DNA from 2 places in the Variovorax sp. 22077 genome. Region 2 is predicted to be linked to the other one. Evidence: predicted binding sites of a transcription regulator. Region 2 holds the regulator's gene; the other holds the start of a gene.
What was found. Region 2 encodes LexA, which represses DNA repair genes until DNA is damaged. Its sites were predicted from a motif close to ACTGTATNNNNATACAGT; they were not measured.
Positions count from the first base shown of each region.

Region 1: ACTJLF_RS15190 (ATP-dependent helicase) is a predicted target of LexA. The motif match lies at 2,551-2,568, and genes of this name have one in related genera.

Region 1 is NZ_JBQEQC010000009.1:131,236-138,742, reverse strand. Features, by position in the region: gene ACTJLF_RS15205 (5'-methylthioadenosine/adenosylhomocysteine nucleosidase) at 1-510, shown strand, start outside; gene ACTJLF_RS15200 (YoaK family protein) at 513-1,277, opposite strand; gene corA (magnesium/cobalt transporter CorA) at 1,354-2,340, opposite strand; gene ACTJLF_RS15190 (ATP-dependent helicase) at 2,581-4,701, shown strand; gene hpf (ribosome hibernation-promoting factor, HPF/YfiA family) at 5,054-5,383, shown strand; gene ACTJLF_RS15180 (PTS sugar transporter subunit IIA) at 5,587-6,054, shown strand; gene hprK (HPr(Ser) kinase/phosphatase) at 6,197-7,156, shown strand; gene fur (ferric iron uptake transcriptional regulator) at 7,204-7,507, opposite strand, start outside.
Region 2 is NZ_JBQEQC010000002.1:2,859-10,365, forward strand. Features, by position in the region: gene ACTJLF_RS02475 (ExbD/TolR family protein) at 1-94, shown strand, start outside; gene lpxK (tetraacyldisaccharide 4'-kinase) at 95-1,117, shown strand; gene ACTJLF_RS02485 (Trm112 family protein) at 1,098-1,280, shown strand; gene kdsB (3-deoxy-manno-octulosonate cytidylyltransferase) at 1,277-2,050, shown strand; gene adk (adenylate kinase) at 2,188-2,844, shown strand; gene ACTJLF_RS02500 (asparaginase) at 2,908-3,873, opposite strand; gene lexA (transcriptional repressor LexA) at 3,947-4,630, shown strand; gene ACTJLF_RS02510 (hypothetical protein) at 4,779-5,156, shown strand; gene ACTJLF_RS02515 (D-2-hydroxyacid dehydrogenase family protein) at 5,269-6,276, shown strand; gene ACTJLF_RS02520 (MFS transporter) at 6,273-7,430, shown strand.

The DNA of each region.
Region 1 (7,507 bases), on a different contig from region 2:
GTGGGAGACGTGGTGGTCGCGACGCAGCTGCTGCAGCACGACCTCGACGCCTCGCCGATCTTCCCGAAGTACGAAGTGCCGCTGATGGGGCTGTCGCGCTTCGCTGCCGACGCGGCCATCGGCGATGCGCTGGCGGAGGTCGCGCGGCAGACGCTGCGCGATCCGGTGGCGCTGCTGGGGCAGCAGGCCGTCGACGAATTCGGCCTTCGTTCGCCGAAGGTGCATCGCGGCCTGCTGTTGAGCGGCGACAGGTTCGTCTCGACCACGGCCGAGAGCGCGGCGCTTCAGCGCGCCTTGCCCGATGCGCTCGCGGTGGAGATGGAGGGCGCCTCGGTCGCGCAGGTGTGCCACGACTACGGCGTGCCCTTCGCGGCGATGCGCACGATCTCGGACCGCGCCGACGATGCCGCGCACGGCGACTTCTCGCGCTTCGTCGCTGCGGTGGCGAGCCGCTACAGCCTCGCGCTCGTCAATGCGTGGCTGGCTTCGCTGCCGGCCGAACTTGGCTGAATTCAGCCGAGAGAAGGCGTGCGGCGGCGCGGGATGTCGCGCAGCAGCGGCGGGATCGACAGCGCCAGCAGCAGCGCCGCCAGCGGCACCACGCAGACGAAGCCCACGTACTTGAAGCCCAGCGCGCCCGCGGCGCCGCCGAGCACGAACATGCCGACCAGCCCGCCCGCGCGGCGCATGCGGCTGCGGTCGTGCCGCACGGGCAGGGGATGGTCCTGCTGCGACTTCGAGCGGCGGTTCCAGTAGAGCATCTTGCCGATCTCGATGCCCATGTCGGTGATGTTGCCGGTCATGTGCGTGGTGCGGATGCTGCCGCCCGAGGTCTTGGAGGCCACCGCGTTCTGCAGCCCCATGATGAAGGACAGCAGCAGCACGGTGAGCGGCACCGCGAAGGGCGTCGCCCAGGTCAGCGTGATGGCGCCCATGAGACCGAAGGGAAACATCAGCGCCGCCTCGAGCATCAGCGGCAGCGCGTACACGCCGTGCATGCGGTGCTGGCGGCCCCAGTTCACGAGCACCGCGCACACGGCCGCGCCGGTCAGGAAGGCGAGGATCGCGCCCAGCGCGTTCAGCAGCAGCTTGACGTTGCCCAGCACCATGCCGTCGGCCAGCTGCGAGGCGAAGCCCGTCATGTGCGAGGTGTACATGTGCAGCACGAGGAAGCCGCCTGCGTTGATGGCGCCGGCATTGAAGGCCAGCAGCAGGCCCAGCGCGGTGTTGGTCGAGGGTGCGCGGTGGCGGTGGGTGAGGAAGCGGATTCTGCGCAAGGTGGCTCTCCAGTCGGCGCTCGGGCCGAAAGCCACTCTAGCACCGGGCGCCCCGCGAGCGCCCGTCGGCAGGCCGCTACTTGAGCCAGCCGCGCCGGCGGAAGTACCACATCGGCACCAGCGCGCTCGCCGCCATCAGCACGATGGCGTAGGGGTAGCCCATGGCCCAGTCGAGCTCGGGCATGAACTTGAAGTTCATGCCGTAGATGCTGGCGATCAGCGTCGGCGGCAGCAGCGCCACGCTGGCCACCGAGAAGATCTTGATGGTCTTGTTCTGGTTGATGTTGATGAAACCGACGGTCGCATCCATCAGGAAGTTGATCTTGTCGAAGAGGAAGGCCGTGTGGTTGTCCAGCGACTCGATGTCGCGCAGGATCTGGCGCGCTTCCTCGAACTGCTCGGCGTTGAGCATCTTGCTGCGCATCATGAAGCTGACGGCGCGGCGCGTGTCCATCACGTTGCGGCGGATGCGCCCGTTCAGGTCTTCCTGCCGTGCGATGGCGCCGAGCACCTCGCCGGCCAGCTCGTCGCTGACGTTGCCCGACAGCACCTTCCTGCTCGCCGCCTCGAGCTCGTCGTAGATGTTCTCCAGCGAGTCGGCCGAGTATTCGGCGTCGGCGTCGAAGAGCTTGAGCATGACTTCCTTGGCGTCCTCGATCAGCCCCGGCGCGCGGCGCGCGCGCATGCGCAGCAGGCGGAACACGGGCACGTCCTCGTCGTGGATCGAGAACAGCACGCCGCGGCTGCGCAGGTCGGTGTTGTGCTGGTTGAGGATGAAGGCCACGCGCACCGCGCGCGGGGCTTCGTCGTCGTCGATCAGGAAGTCGGAGCGGATGTGCAGCTCGCCGTTGTCTTCCTCGTAGAAGCGCGCCGATTCCTCGATGTCCTCGTCCATTGCGTCTTCGGGGATGGACAGGCCGTAGTACTGCTTGATCCAGCGCTTTTCCTCGAGCGTGGGCGACTCGAGGTCGACCCAGATCGGCTGGAACCTGGAGAGCTCTTCGAGGGCCTCGATTTCTTCCTGTACGAGGCGGCCGTTGGCGAGCGTGAAGATGTTGAGCATGGGGCTCACTCCCTGGAATGACGGACTGGACGATGGGCGAGGGAGGGGGGCGCTTTCAATTCCCTGCCCGACGTGCGCAAGAGGCGCGAAGAAAGGCGTCAGTGAAAGGGAGTTGAAAGCTGCCGAGACGGGTCGGTTTCCATTGGAAAAATCTCCGGGTTGCAGCGAGGCGCGATTATGTCACCGGCCATATGTCGGCAAGGCGGCCGGACTGGACGGGCATACAGTAAAGTCGCAGGCATGCAGAGCACTGCGCTTCCCGTTCCTTCCGCTGCGCCCAGGAGCCAGGCAGAGCGCCTGGCGCAGGCGCTGGCCTCGCTCAACGAGGCGCAGCGTGTGGCGGTCGAGCACGGCGTGAGCGCGGCCACCGCCGGCCTGGACGAGCGGCCGCTGCTCGTCATCGCCGGTGCCGGCTCGGGCAAGACCAGCACGCTGGCGCACCGCGTCGCAACCCTCATCGCCGGCGGCGTCGATCCGCAGCGCCTGCTGCTGCTGACCTTCTCGCGCCGTGCCGCACAGGAGATGGAGCGCCGCGCCGGCCGGGTGCTGGCGCAGGTGCTCGGACTGAAGTCCGATGCCCCGCCCGCGCTGCCGTGGGCCGGCACCTTCCACGGCATCGGTGCTCGGCTGCTGCGCGAGTACGCGCCGCAGGTCGGCCTCGACGAGAACTTCACCATCCACGACCGCGGCGACGCCGAAGACCTGATGGGGCTGGTGCGCCACGAGCTGGGGCTTTCCTCCACCGTCAACCGCTTCCCGCGCAAGGGCACCTGCCTGTCGATCTACTCGCGCTGCGTGAACACCCGCGCGCCGCTGGCCGATGTGCTGAAGGAAGCCTTTCCATGGTGCGGCGAGTGGGAGGCCGAGCTGAAGAAGCTGTTCGGCGCGTATGTCGAGGCCAAGCAGCGGCAGAACGTGCTCGACTACGACGACCTGCTGCTCTACTGGGCCGAGATGGCGGCCGAGCCTTCGCTGGCCGCGCACATCGGCGCGCGCTTCGACCACGTGCTGGTCGACGAGTACCAGGACACCAACCTGCTGCAGGCGGCGATCCTGCTGGCGCTCAAGCCCGACGGGCGCGGCGTGACCGTGGTGGGCGACGACGCGCAGTCGATCTACTCCTTCCGCGGCGCCACGGTGCGCAACATCCTCGACTTTCCCTCGCAGTTCACGCAGCCCGCGCGCGTGGTCACGCTGGAGCGCAACTACCGCTCGACGCAGCCGATCCTCGACGTGTCGAACCGCGTCATCGCGCAGGCCGCCGAGCGGCATGCCAAGACGCTGTGGACCGACAAGCCCTCTGCCGGCAAGCCGCTGCTGGTGCTCGTGCCCGACGAGGCGGGGCAGGCGCGCTGGGTGGCCGACAAGGTGCTGGCGCACCGCGAGGGCGGGCTGGCGCTGAAGTCGCAGGCGGTGCTGTTCCGCACCTCGTCTCACAGCGCTGCGCTCGAACTGGAGCTGGCGCGGCGCAACATCCCGTTCGTGAAGTTCGGCGGCCTGAAGTTTCTGGAAGCCTCGCATGTGAAGGACCTGCTCGCGGTGCTGCGATTCGCGCAGAACCCGCGCGGCCGCATGGCGGGTTTCCGCGTGACGCAGCTCATCCCGGGCATCGGCCCCGCCACGAGCGCGCGCCTGCTCGACGCGATGGAGCAGGCGCCCGATCCGGCCCGCGTGGTGCGCGAGTTCGTGCCGCCTTCCGCCGCTCGTGCGCAATGGGCCGATTTCGCGAAGGCCTACGAGGCCCTGCGCGCGCCGGCGCTGAAGTGGCCCGCCGACGTCGAGCTCGCGATGGACTGGTACCTGCCGCACCTGGAGCGGCTGTACGAGGACACCTCCGGCGTGCGGCGCGCCGACGTGGAGCAGCTCGCGCGGCTCGCGGCCGGATACGGCTCGCGCGAACGATTCCTCACCGAGCTCACGCTCGATCCGCCCGAGGCCACGAGCGACCGGCCGGGGCCGCCGCTGCTCGACGAGGACTACCTGATCCTCTCCACCATCCATTCGGCCAAGGGGCAGGAATGGAATTCGGTGCACGTGCTCAACGTGGTCGACGGCTGCCTGCCGGCCGACGTGGCCCAGAGCGCGCACGAACTGGAAGAGGAGCGGCGCCTGCTCTACGTGGCGATGACCCGGGCGCGCGACCACCTGCACCTGCTGGTGCCGCAGCGCTTCCACGTCACGCAGCAGGCGGCGCGCGGCGACCGGCACCTGTATGCCAACCGCACGCGCTTCATCGCCGATGCCGACCTGGAAGGCTTCGAGCAGCAGACATGGCCGCCTGCGCCGGAGCGCCCGCCGGCCGTGCCGCCGCCCAGCTCGGTGATCGACCTGCGCAACAGGATGCGAGCCGCCTGGCGCTGAGAAGGCGAGGCACGAGCAGGCCCTTTCGCCGGCAGGGTCACCGGCTGGCCAGCTCTGAAAACACTTGTTTCGAACTGCGGCATCGCCTGCCCTGTGCGTGCCCGCAGCTATCGATTCGCTAGCGTCCGAGAGGCCGTTCGCGAGGCGGCAAAACCCCGAGCAACTCAGGTATTGCAATACCGTGACAGCTTGGGCATAGTGAATCGACCTTCCCTCTTTCTCCCCTCTTCCCATCCCCCTCTTTTTCTTTCTTTCTCAAGACCCCCAGAGAGAACTCCCGTTTCGTTTCGCCGGCCAAGCCGCATTCCGCGGTGCGGCCATTTCCCCAACCGTCAATTCCAGGAGGTCATTCATGAATTTGACGATCAGCGGTCATCACCTCGACGTCACACCTGCCTTGCGCACCTACGTCACGAGCAAGCTGGACCGGGTCATCCGACATTTCGACCAGGTGGTCGATGTGAAGGTGATCCTCACGGTGGAAAAGCAGAAGGAAAAGGAACGCCGCCAAAGGGCGGAGTGCAACATCCACGTCAAGGGCAATGACATGTTCGCGGAGTCGAGCCACGCTGATCTCTACGCTGCGGTCGATGAACTGGTCGACAAGCTCGACCGCCAGGTGGTGCGCCACAAGGACCGCCTGCAGGACCACCATCACGCTGCGCCCAAGCGGTTGATGTAAGAAAGAGCCCGGGCCCGACGAGGCTCGCAGCGAAGGCCGCCCAGGGGCGGCCTTTTTCTTTTTCCCGACTACGGAGCTAGGGTTTTTGGCAGCCGTCCAGAGAGGGCCGAGGGCCCTTCAGGCAACGTGTAGACAGAAAGTAAATAGGGGGACTGGGGGTTTTTACCAAGCGGGTGCATAATCGCCCCCGCTCTGCACCCACCATGAATCGCCTCGCGTCCATCCTGCCGCCCGCTCAAGTGCTTGTGAGCGTTGACGCTACCAGCAAGAAACGTGCTTTCGAAGAAGCCGGCCTGCTGTTCGAAAGCCTTCACGGTCTGGGCCGTGCCCTCATCACCGACAGCCTGTTCGCGCGCGAGCGCCTCGGCTCCACCGGTCTGGGCCACGGCGTCGCCATTCCGCATGGCCGCATCAAGGGCCTCAAGTCGCCGATGGCCGCTGTGTTCCAGCTGGCCAATCCCATCGGCTTCGACGCCCCCGACGAGCAACCCGTCGCATTGCTGATCTTCCTGCTGGTGCCCGAAGCGGCCACGCAGAAGCATCTCGAAATCCTCTCCGAAATCGCCGAGCTGCTGAGCGACGCCAGCCTGCGCGAGCAGATCAAGTCCAGCACCGACGCCACGGCCCTGCACGACCTGATCGCCGGCTGGCAGTCCACCCAGGTCGCGTAACGGTGTTCGCCCCCAGGCTTCGCGCACTTCGCGTCGCGCACGCCTTCCCCTTCCGGGGCGATCCCAGCGGCCCGGCAAAGCCGGTTCCGCGGTATTCTGGCCTGCTCCCAACTCCGGTGCGTGAGCGCCACCTCCTGACCGCATGAAGCCGACCGTCATCAGCGCCGACGCCATGTTCGAGGAGTTCCGTGGCTCGCTCCGCTGGGAATGGCTCGCGGGGCTCGGGGCATCGGAGCGCCAGTTCGATGCGGAGGTCATCAGCCGCGCGCAGTCGGCCGCCGACCTCGTCGGCTACCTCAACTACATCCACCCGTACCGCGTGCAGATCCTCGGCGCGCGCGAGGTGGCCTACCTGACGCGCGGCAGCGAGGAAGACTGCGCCCGGCGCATCGCCCGAATCGTCACGCTGGAGCCGCCGATGCTGGTGCTGGCCGACGGCCAGGCCGCACCCGACGAACTGCTTTCGATCTGCGAGCGCGCCCAGCTGCCGCTCTTTGCCACGCGCGAGTCGTCGGCCTTCGTGATCGACCTGTTGCGCGCCTACCTGTCCAAGCATTTCGCCGAGCGCACATCGATGCATGGCGTGTTCATGGACATCCTGGGCATGGGCGTGATGATCACGGGCGAGTCGGGCCTGGGCAAGAGCGAGCTCGGGCTGGAGCTGATCTCGCGCGGCAACGGCCTGGTCGCCGACGACGCGGTCGACCTCTACCGGATCAACCAGAACACCATCGAGGGCCGCTGCCCCGACCTGCTGCTGAACCTGCTGGAGGTGCGCGGCATCGGCCTGCTGGACATCCGCGCGATCTTCGGCGAGACGGCGGTGCGCCGGAAGATGCGGCTCAAGCTCATCGTGCACCTCGTGCGGCGCGACAGCTTCGAGCGCGACTACGAGCGCATGCCCTCGGCGCCGCTCACGCAGGACGTGCTGGGCATCCCGGTGCGCAAGGTCATCATCCAGGTGGTGGCAGGGCGCAACATCGCGGTGCTGGTGGAGGCCGCGGTGCGCAATTCGATCCTGCAGCTGCGCGGCATCGACACGTATGCCGACTTCGTGGCGCGGCACCACAAGGCGATGGAGAACTCCCGCGACGGGGATTGAATGACCAGGGAATGCGGCCACCGCCGGGCCGCTTTTCCTGTTTTCCGTCAGCGCTTCTTGGCGCAGTCCCCGCACAAGCCGTAAAGCGACATGGCATGGTCCTGCAGGATCCAGCCCTTGTCCTTGGCGATCATCTGCTGGCGGCGCTCGATCTCGGCGTCGTAGAACTCCTCGACCTTGCCGCAGGAGGTGCAGATCAGGTGGTCGTGGTGCGTGCCTTCGTTCAGCTCGTAGACCGCCTTGCCGCTCTCGAAGTGGCTGCGCTCCAGGATGCCGGCCTGCTCGAACTGCGTCAGCACCCGGTAGACGGTGGCCAGCCCGATGTCGGAATGTTCGTTCAGCAGCACGCGG
Region 2 (7,507 bases):
CCAGGCCGTGGTGACGGTGATGGAGGCCGCGCGCCGCGCGGGCCTGATGCAGATCACCTTCGCGGCCCAGTCGACGGCGCAGGCCGGCCGCTGAGTGCCTTCCGAAGGCAGCGGCAACAGCGGCCACACAGGTTCGCGCCTGCAGCAGGCCTGGCTGCACCGCGGCCTCCTGGCCTGCCTGCTCTGGCCCCTGTCGCTCGTCTATGCCGCGCTGTTCGCCTTGCGCGGCCTGCTCTATCGCGCGGGATTGCTGAGGGTTGAGCGAGTGCAGGTACCCGTGATCGTGGTCGGCAACGTGATCGCGGGGGGTGCAGGAAAAACGCCGGTCGTGATGGCCGTCGTGCGTCACCTGCAGGCGCGCGGCAAGCGGGTCGGCGTGGTGTCGCGCGGCTATGGCCGGCGCACCGACGACTGCCGCGAAGTGCTCGGCGACAGCGATCCGCAGGACGTTGGCGACGAACCGGCGCTGATCCACCATGCGACCGGGGCACCGGTGTTCGTGGCGCGCCGGCGCATCGATGCGGCGCGCGCCCTGCTCGAGCGGCATCCGGCCACGCAGGTCATCGTCAGCGACGACGGGCTGCAGCACCTGGCCCTGGCGCGCGACATCGAGATCTGCGTATTCGACGACCGCGGAATCGGAAACGGCTGGCGCCTGCCTGCCGGCCCGTTGCGAGAAGCCTGGCCGCGCCGCTGCGACCTGGTGCTGCACAGCGGATCGCGGCCGGCTTTCGCGGGCGGGCATACCGCCACGCGTGCTCTTTCGGACACCGCCGTGGGCAGCGACGGCAAGCGCGTGCCCCTGGCATCCCTGGCCGGCAGGCCCCTGGTCGCACTGGCGGCGATCGCGCGGCCCGAGGCCTTCTTCGAGATGCTGCGCGCCCGCGGCCTGACGCTTGCCGACACCATCGCGCTGCCCGATCACTTCGATTTCGAGAGCTGGCAACGCCCATCGGGTCTGGACCAGACCCTCGTCTGCACCGAGAAAGACGCCGTCAAGCTGTGGCGCAAGGCGCCCGACGCACTGGCAGTGCCGCTGGAGTTCTCGCCCTCTGCGGATTTCTTCGCGGCACTCGACGCAAAGCTATCATCGCTCGATGGATACCAAGCTGCTTGAACTGCTCGTCTGCCCCGTCACCAAGGGGCCGCTGACCTGGAACCCCGAGAAGCAGGAGCTGTGGTCGCGCAGCGCCCGACTCGCGTATCCGGTGCGAGACGGCATTCCGGTGCTGCTCGAGAACGAGGCACGCGCGCTCTCCGACGAAGAGCTCGGACTGTGAGCTTCACCGTTCTGGTTCCGGCGCGGCTCGCGTCGACGAGGCTCCCCAACAAACCCCTGGCCGACATCGCAGGCGTGCCGATGGTGGTACGCGTGGCGCGGCGGGCAAGCGAATCGGGCGCGGCACGCGTGGTGGTCGCGGGCGACGATCCCTCCATCATCGAGGCCTGCAAGGCGCACGGCGTCGATGTCGTCCTCACACGACAGGACCATCCCAGCGGCACCGACCGGCTGGCCGAAGCCTGCGAACAGCTGGGTCTCGATGGCGACGACATCGTCGTCAATGTCCAGGGCGACGAGCCGCTGATCGACCCCGCGCTGATCGATGCCGTGGCATCCACGCTGGCCACGCATGCCCAGGCGGCGATGAGCACCGCCGCCCACGAGATCGACTCGGTCGGCGACTTCATGAATCCCAACGTGGTGAAGGTCGTGCTCGACGCTCAGGGCGACGCGATGTATTTCAGCCGCGCGCCCATTCCATGGTGGCGCGACGGCTCGGCCAATGGTGCCGCACCCACGGTGCTGCCTGCAGCCCCTGCCCCGCTGCGCCACATCGGCATCTACGGGTACCGCGCGGGCTTCGTACGGCGCTTTCCTTCCCTGCCGCCTTCCCCCGTGGAGGCGACGGAAGCGCTCGAACAGCTGCGCGCCCTGTGGCACGGCCATCGCATCGCGGTGCACGTGAGTGACGCTGCCCCGGGGCCCGGCATCGACACGCCCGAGGACCTGGCACGCGTCCGTGCGGTCTTCGCGGCCGCCGGGCACTGAGCCTTCGCGTCCTTCCGGCTGCAAGTAGCGGGATTTCCCGAAGGGCACGCATGCTATCCTCGAAGCAACTCCGCCCAGCCCAGCCATGGGGCCGAAGCTCGGCGCGACACAAGATCTAAGAACCGTCCGAGGACACCATGAGACTAATTTTGCTGGGCGCGCCCGGGGCGGGCAAAGGCACGCAAGCGGCCTTCATTTGCCAGAAATACAGCATTCCCCAGATTTCCACGGGCGACATGCTGCGCGCAGCCGTCAAGGCCGGCACGCCGCTCGGACTGCAGGCCAAGGCGGTCATGGACGCCGGCGCTCTGGTCAGCGACGACCTGATCATCAACCTCGTAAAGGAACGCATCGCGCAGCCCGACTGTGCCAGCGGCTTCCTGTTCGACGGTTTTCCTCGCACCATCCCCCAGGCCGACGCCATGAAGGCGGCAGGCGTCAAGCTCGACTACGTGCTCGAGATCGACGTGCCCTTCAGCGACATCATCGAGCGCATGAGCGGCCGCCGTTCGCATCCGGCTTCGGGCCGCACCTACCACGTCAAGTTCAATCCACCCAAGGTGGAAGGCAAGGACGACGTGACCGGCGAGGACCTGATCCAGCGCGAGGACGACAAGGAAGAAACCGTTCGCAAGCGGCTCGACGTGTACAGCCAGCAGACGCGTCCGCTGGTCGACTACTACTCGGCCTGGGCCAAGGCCGATCCGGCCGCCGCGCCGAAATACCGCGCCATCAAGGGCGTGGGCACGGTCGACGAGATCACCCAGCGTGCCTTGGCCGCGCTGAGCAGCTGATCGAAACATCGACCGAGCATCCGACCCGCACCGAACCGCCCCTCCAGAGGGGCGGTTCTGCTTTCAGCCCAGCAACTCGAGCACCAGGGCGATTCGGGCCTTCACGGGCGTCAGCTCGCCCGCATCGCGAAGCAGGTCGCCCGTCTTCGGCAGGATGCGCCCGTTCGAGCAGCGCGTCGCGCGGAGCACTGCGATACCCGCATCCTGCGCCTTGAACGCGGCAGCTTCCAGCGCATGGTGCAAGGTGCCGTTGCCGGTGGTCGCCAGCACCAGTCCGCGCAGAGGGTCCGGTCCGCCCGCCTGAAGCAGTGCTTCGACCACGGCGCCGCTGGCGCCGGCGTGGCTCATCACGATCTCCACCCTTGGCCATTGCAGCTCGGCCGCTTCGAAGAGCTTCGCGACCGACATTCCGCCACCCTGCGGCCACGGCCGGACAAGGCGCAGTTCGCCCTCCTCCACATAGCCCACGGGCCCCGCATCGCCCGAAGCGAAAGCGTCGAGGCGGTAGGTGTGGACCTTCTGAATGTCGACGCCGGAATGGATCGCACCGGCGCACACCACCGTCACGCCGCTCGCACCCCGGGTCGCGGCGACACCGATGGCGTCGCGCACGTTCTGGGGGCCGTCAGGCGACAGTGCGGTGGCCGGGCGCATCGCGCAGGTCAGCACCACCGGTTTGGAGGAGGCGAGCACCGAGTGCAGGAAGAAGGCCGTCTCCTCGATCGTGTCGGTGCCGTGGGTGATCACCACGCCTGCCACGTCGGGCTGCGCCAGCCAGTGCGCGCAGCGCCTGGCCAGTTGCTGCCAGATGGCGAAGGACATGTCCTTGCTGTCGACCTGCGCAACCTGCTCGGCCTCCAGCGTCACGCCTGCGGGCGCCTCGATGTCACCGAGCAGGTCGGCCACGCTCACCTGCGCGGCCGTGTAGCCGATGTTGTCGTCACTGCTGGCGGCGCGGCCCGCGATGGTGCCGCCGGTGCCCAAAACCACGACCCGACGTGGCAGCCCGGACGAAGAGGAATTGACCATGGCTTGTCAACTTCTAAAAACTGGTTAAAAATACAGGCACTGGATATCCAACCAGTGCCGCAAGGAACCACACATGCAGTTCGCCGTGAAGCTTACAGCCCGCCAGCAGCAGATCCTGGACCTCATCCAGAGTGCCATCGCCCGTACAGGTGCGCCGCCCACGCGCGCCGAAATCGCCAATGAACTCGGGTTCAAGTCCGCCAACGCCGCCGAAGAACACCTGCAGGCACTGGCTCGCAAGGGCGTCATCGAGCTGGTCAGCGGCACCTCGCGCGGCATCCGCCTCAAGGGCGACGCGCTGCGCTCTCTCAACGAAACGCGCCATCGCGAAGGCAACCAGTTCTCGCTCTCGCTGCCCGGAATGGCCCAGCTGGCGCTGCCGCTGATCGGTCGCGTCGCAGCCGGCTCGCCCATCCTGGCCCAGGAGCACGTCGACCAGACCTACTACGTCGAGAACACGCTGTTCCAGCGCCAGCCCGACTACCTGCTCAAGGTGCGCGGCATGTCGATGCGCGACGCCGGCATCATGGACGGCGACCTGCTCGCGGTACAGGCCACCAAGGAAGCACGCAACGGCCAGATCGTGGTCGCGCGCCTCGGCGACGAAGTAACGGTCAAGCGCCTGAAGCGCAACAAGCAGGTCATCGAGCTGCACGCCGAGAACCCCGACTACCCGACCATCATCGTGCAGCCCGGCGAGCCCTTCGAGATCGAGGGCCTCGCGGTCGGCCTCATCCGCAACACCATGCTGATGTAGGCCGCGGCTGCCTGCTTTCCAGAGCAACAGCACCCCATCCGGCAGCGACAGGTGGCGGGCGTATGGCGAAGCTTCTTCGCCATCACCCTGTCGCAGCCGACTCAAGAAATCCTGCCTGTGTTCAACCTCATACTTTCTTGGAGTTCACATGGGAATCGCCCTCCTCGCCATCGCCGACATCTGGATGCCGCTGCAATCGCTGGCCAATCGACTGATGCCGGCGCGCCGCCCCTCCCGCCGCGGGGACCATCTCGACACCGCCGAATCTTCGGCTGGCCTGCGCTACGTGGCGGTTCGCCCTGCCTGTACCGCCCGCAGCAGCGGTACCACGCCATCCGAATCGGCCGCTCAGGCACGCCCTCTTCGCGTCGTCCGCGTGGTCGATGGCAAGGGACAGCAACGCGGCAACAACCGCATGGTGATCTCCGGCCGCATGGCCGACGTGTGCGCCGAACTCGACCGGCTGGCCGCCCTGGAAGCCGCCGAGACCATGGCCGCCGCGCCTCGCTCGACGCGACTGCATTGAGCCTGAACCGAGCCCTTTAGCGGGCTCCTGACGCCCTGCGATCGGCTGCGGGGCGGGTATCCAAACGTTTGCCAGCGCGACATTCCAATGCTGCGAGGCACAATGGCGTGCCATGAACATTGTGATCCTCGACGATTACCAGGACGCCGTACGCAAGCTGCGCTGCGCTTCCAAGCTGGACGCATACGCGGCCAAGGTCTATACCAACACGGTGAAGGGCATTGGACAGTTGTCGGTTCGCCTCAAGGACGCCGACGTGATCGTGCTGATCCGCGAACGCACCCAGATCTCGCGCCAGCTGATCGAAAAGCTCCCGAAGCTCAAGCTCATTTCCCAGACCGGGCGCGTGGCCGGGCACATCGACGTCGCGGCCTGCACCGAGCGGGGCGTGGCGGTGGCAGAGGGCTCCGGCTCTCCCCAGGCGCCCGCCGAGCTCACCTGGGCGCTCATCATGGCGGCCATGCGCCGGCTGCCGCAGTACATCAGCAACCTCAAACATGGCGCCTGGCAGCAGTCGGGCCTGAAGTCGGCCTCCATGCCGCCCAACTTCGGCATCGGCTCGGTGCTCAAGGGCAAGACGCTGTGCATCTGGGGCTACGGGCGCATCGGCCAACTGGTCGCGCGCTACGGACAGGCTTTCGGCATGCAGGTCGTGATCTGGGGCCGTGAAGCCAGCTGCGCCAAGGCGCGTTCCGACGGTTTCCAGGTGGCCCAGAGCCGCCATGAATTCTTCGCCGCTGCCGACGTGCTGTCGGTCCACCTGCGGCTCAACGAAGAGACCAACGGCCTCATCACGCTCGAAGACCTCTCGCGCATGAAGCCGACCGCCCTGTTCGTGAACACCTCCCGCGCGGAACTGGTCGAGGCCGACGCCCTTCTCGCGGCCCTCAACCGCGGCCGCCCCGGGCTCGCGGCCGTCGACGTGTTCGAGAGCGAGCCGCCGCTGCAGGGCCACGCGCTGCTGCGCCTAGAGAACTGCATCTGCACGCCGCACATCGGCTACGTCGAGCAGGAAAGCTACGAGAGCTATTTCGGCCAGGCCTTCGACAACGTCGTGAGCTTCATCAAGGGCAACCCCACCAACATCGTGAATCCCGGCGCGCTGCAGGTCCGCCGGTGAGCCAGCCGGCGCCACAGAGAGCGCTCTGGGCGCTGCTTGCCGGCAACTTCGTGATCGGCACGGGCGTCATGGTCGTGCCCGGTACGCTCAACGAGATCAGCGCCTCGCTCTCGGTCACGGCCGCCACGGCCGGGCAGTTGATCACTGCCGCCGCCGCGGTCATGTGCGTCGGCGCACCGCTGCTGGCCGCCGCAGTGGCCGGATGGGACCGGCGCCAGCTTCTCGCCCTCACCCTGCTCTGGTACGCCTTCGGCCACGTGGCCTGCGCGCTGATGCCCAGCTTCGGCGCGCTGCTGCCGGTGCGCATGCTCACGGTGATCGCGCCGGCCATCTTCACGCCCCAGGCCGCCGCCTGCGCCGGCCTGCTGGTGCCGCCGGAGCATCGCGGGCGGGCCGTCACCTTCGTCTTTCTCGGCTGGTCGATGGCCTCGGTGCTGGGACTGCCCATCGGCGCGCTGATCGGCGGGCATCTTGGCTGGCGCATGGCTTTCGGCGCGATTGCGGCGCTCAGTGTCGCGAGCGCGACATCGGTGTGGCTCACCTTGCCGATCGGCATCCGTCCTGCCGCGCTGACGGCTGCTGCATGGTCGCGCGTGCTGCGCAGCCCGGTGCTGATGGGCATCGTCTCGGTCACGGCGCTGCAGGGCGCGGGCCAGTTCGTGCTCTTCAGCTACTTCGGGCCGATCCTCAAGCAGAGCTACGGCGCCGACGCCACCACGCTCAGCGTGATGTGGGCGCTGTTCGGCGTGTGCGGGCTGGTGGGCAACATGCTGGTCAGCCGATTCATCGACCGCGTGGGCGCCGGGCGCATGGTGCTCGTCACCACGCTGCTGATCTCGCTGAGCCTGCTGCTGTGGCCCATGGCCTCCACGCTGGCCTTGCTGGCCGCGGTGCTCGTTCCATGGGGGCTGGGCTGCTTCGCGGCCAACTCGGCACAGCAGGCGCGGCTGGTGGGCCTGGCGCCCGCGCTGGCGCCGGGCTCGGTGGCGCTCAACAGCTCCGGCATCTACACCGGCCAGGCCGTCGGTGCGGCGCTGGGCGGATGGCTGCTGGCCCATGACGCCAGCGCCTGGATGAGCTGGGTCGGCCTCGGCCTGCTGATGGTCGCCATCTCGCTGAGCGTTGCGATCGACCGCAGCCGGCGCGCCCCCTGAAAGCGCGCCCCCGCGTAAAACCCGTCACGGCCCCTGCGCGCGGGGCTGCAAAATCGGAGTCCTCGACTGCGGCAGCG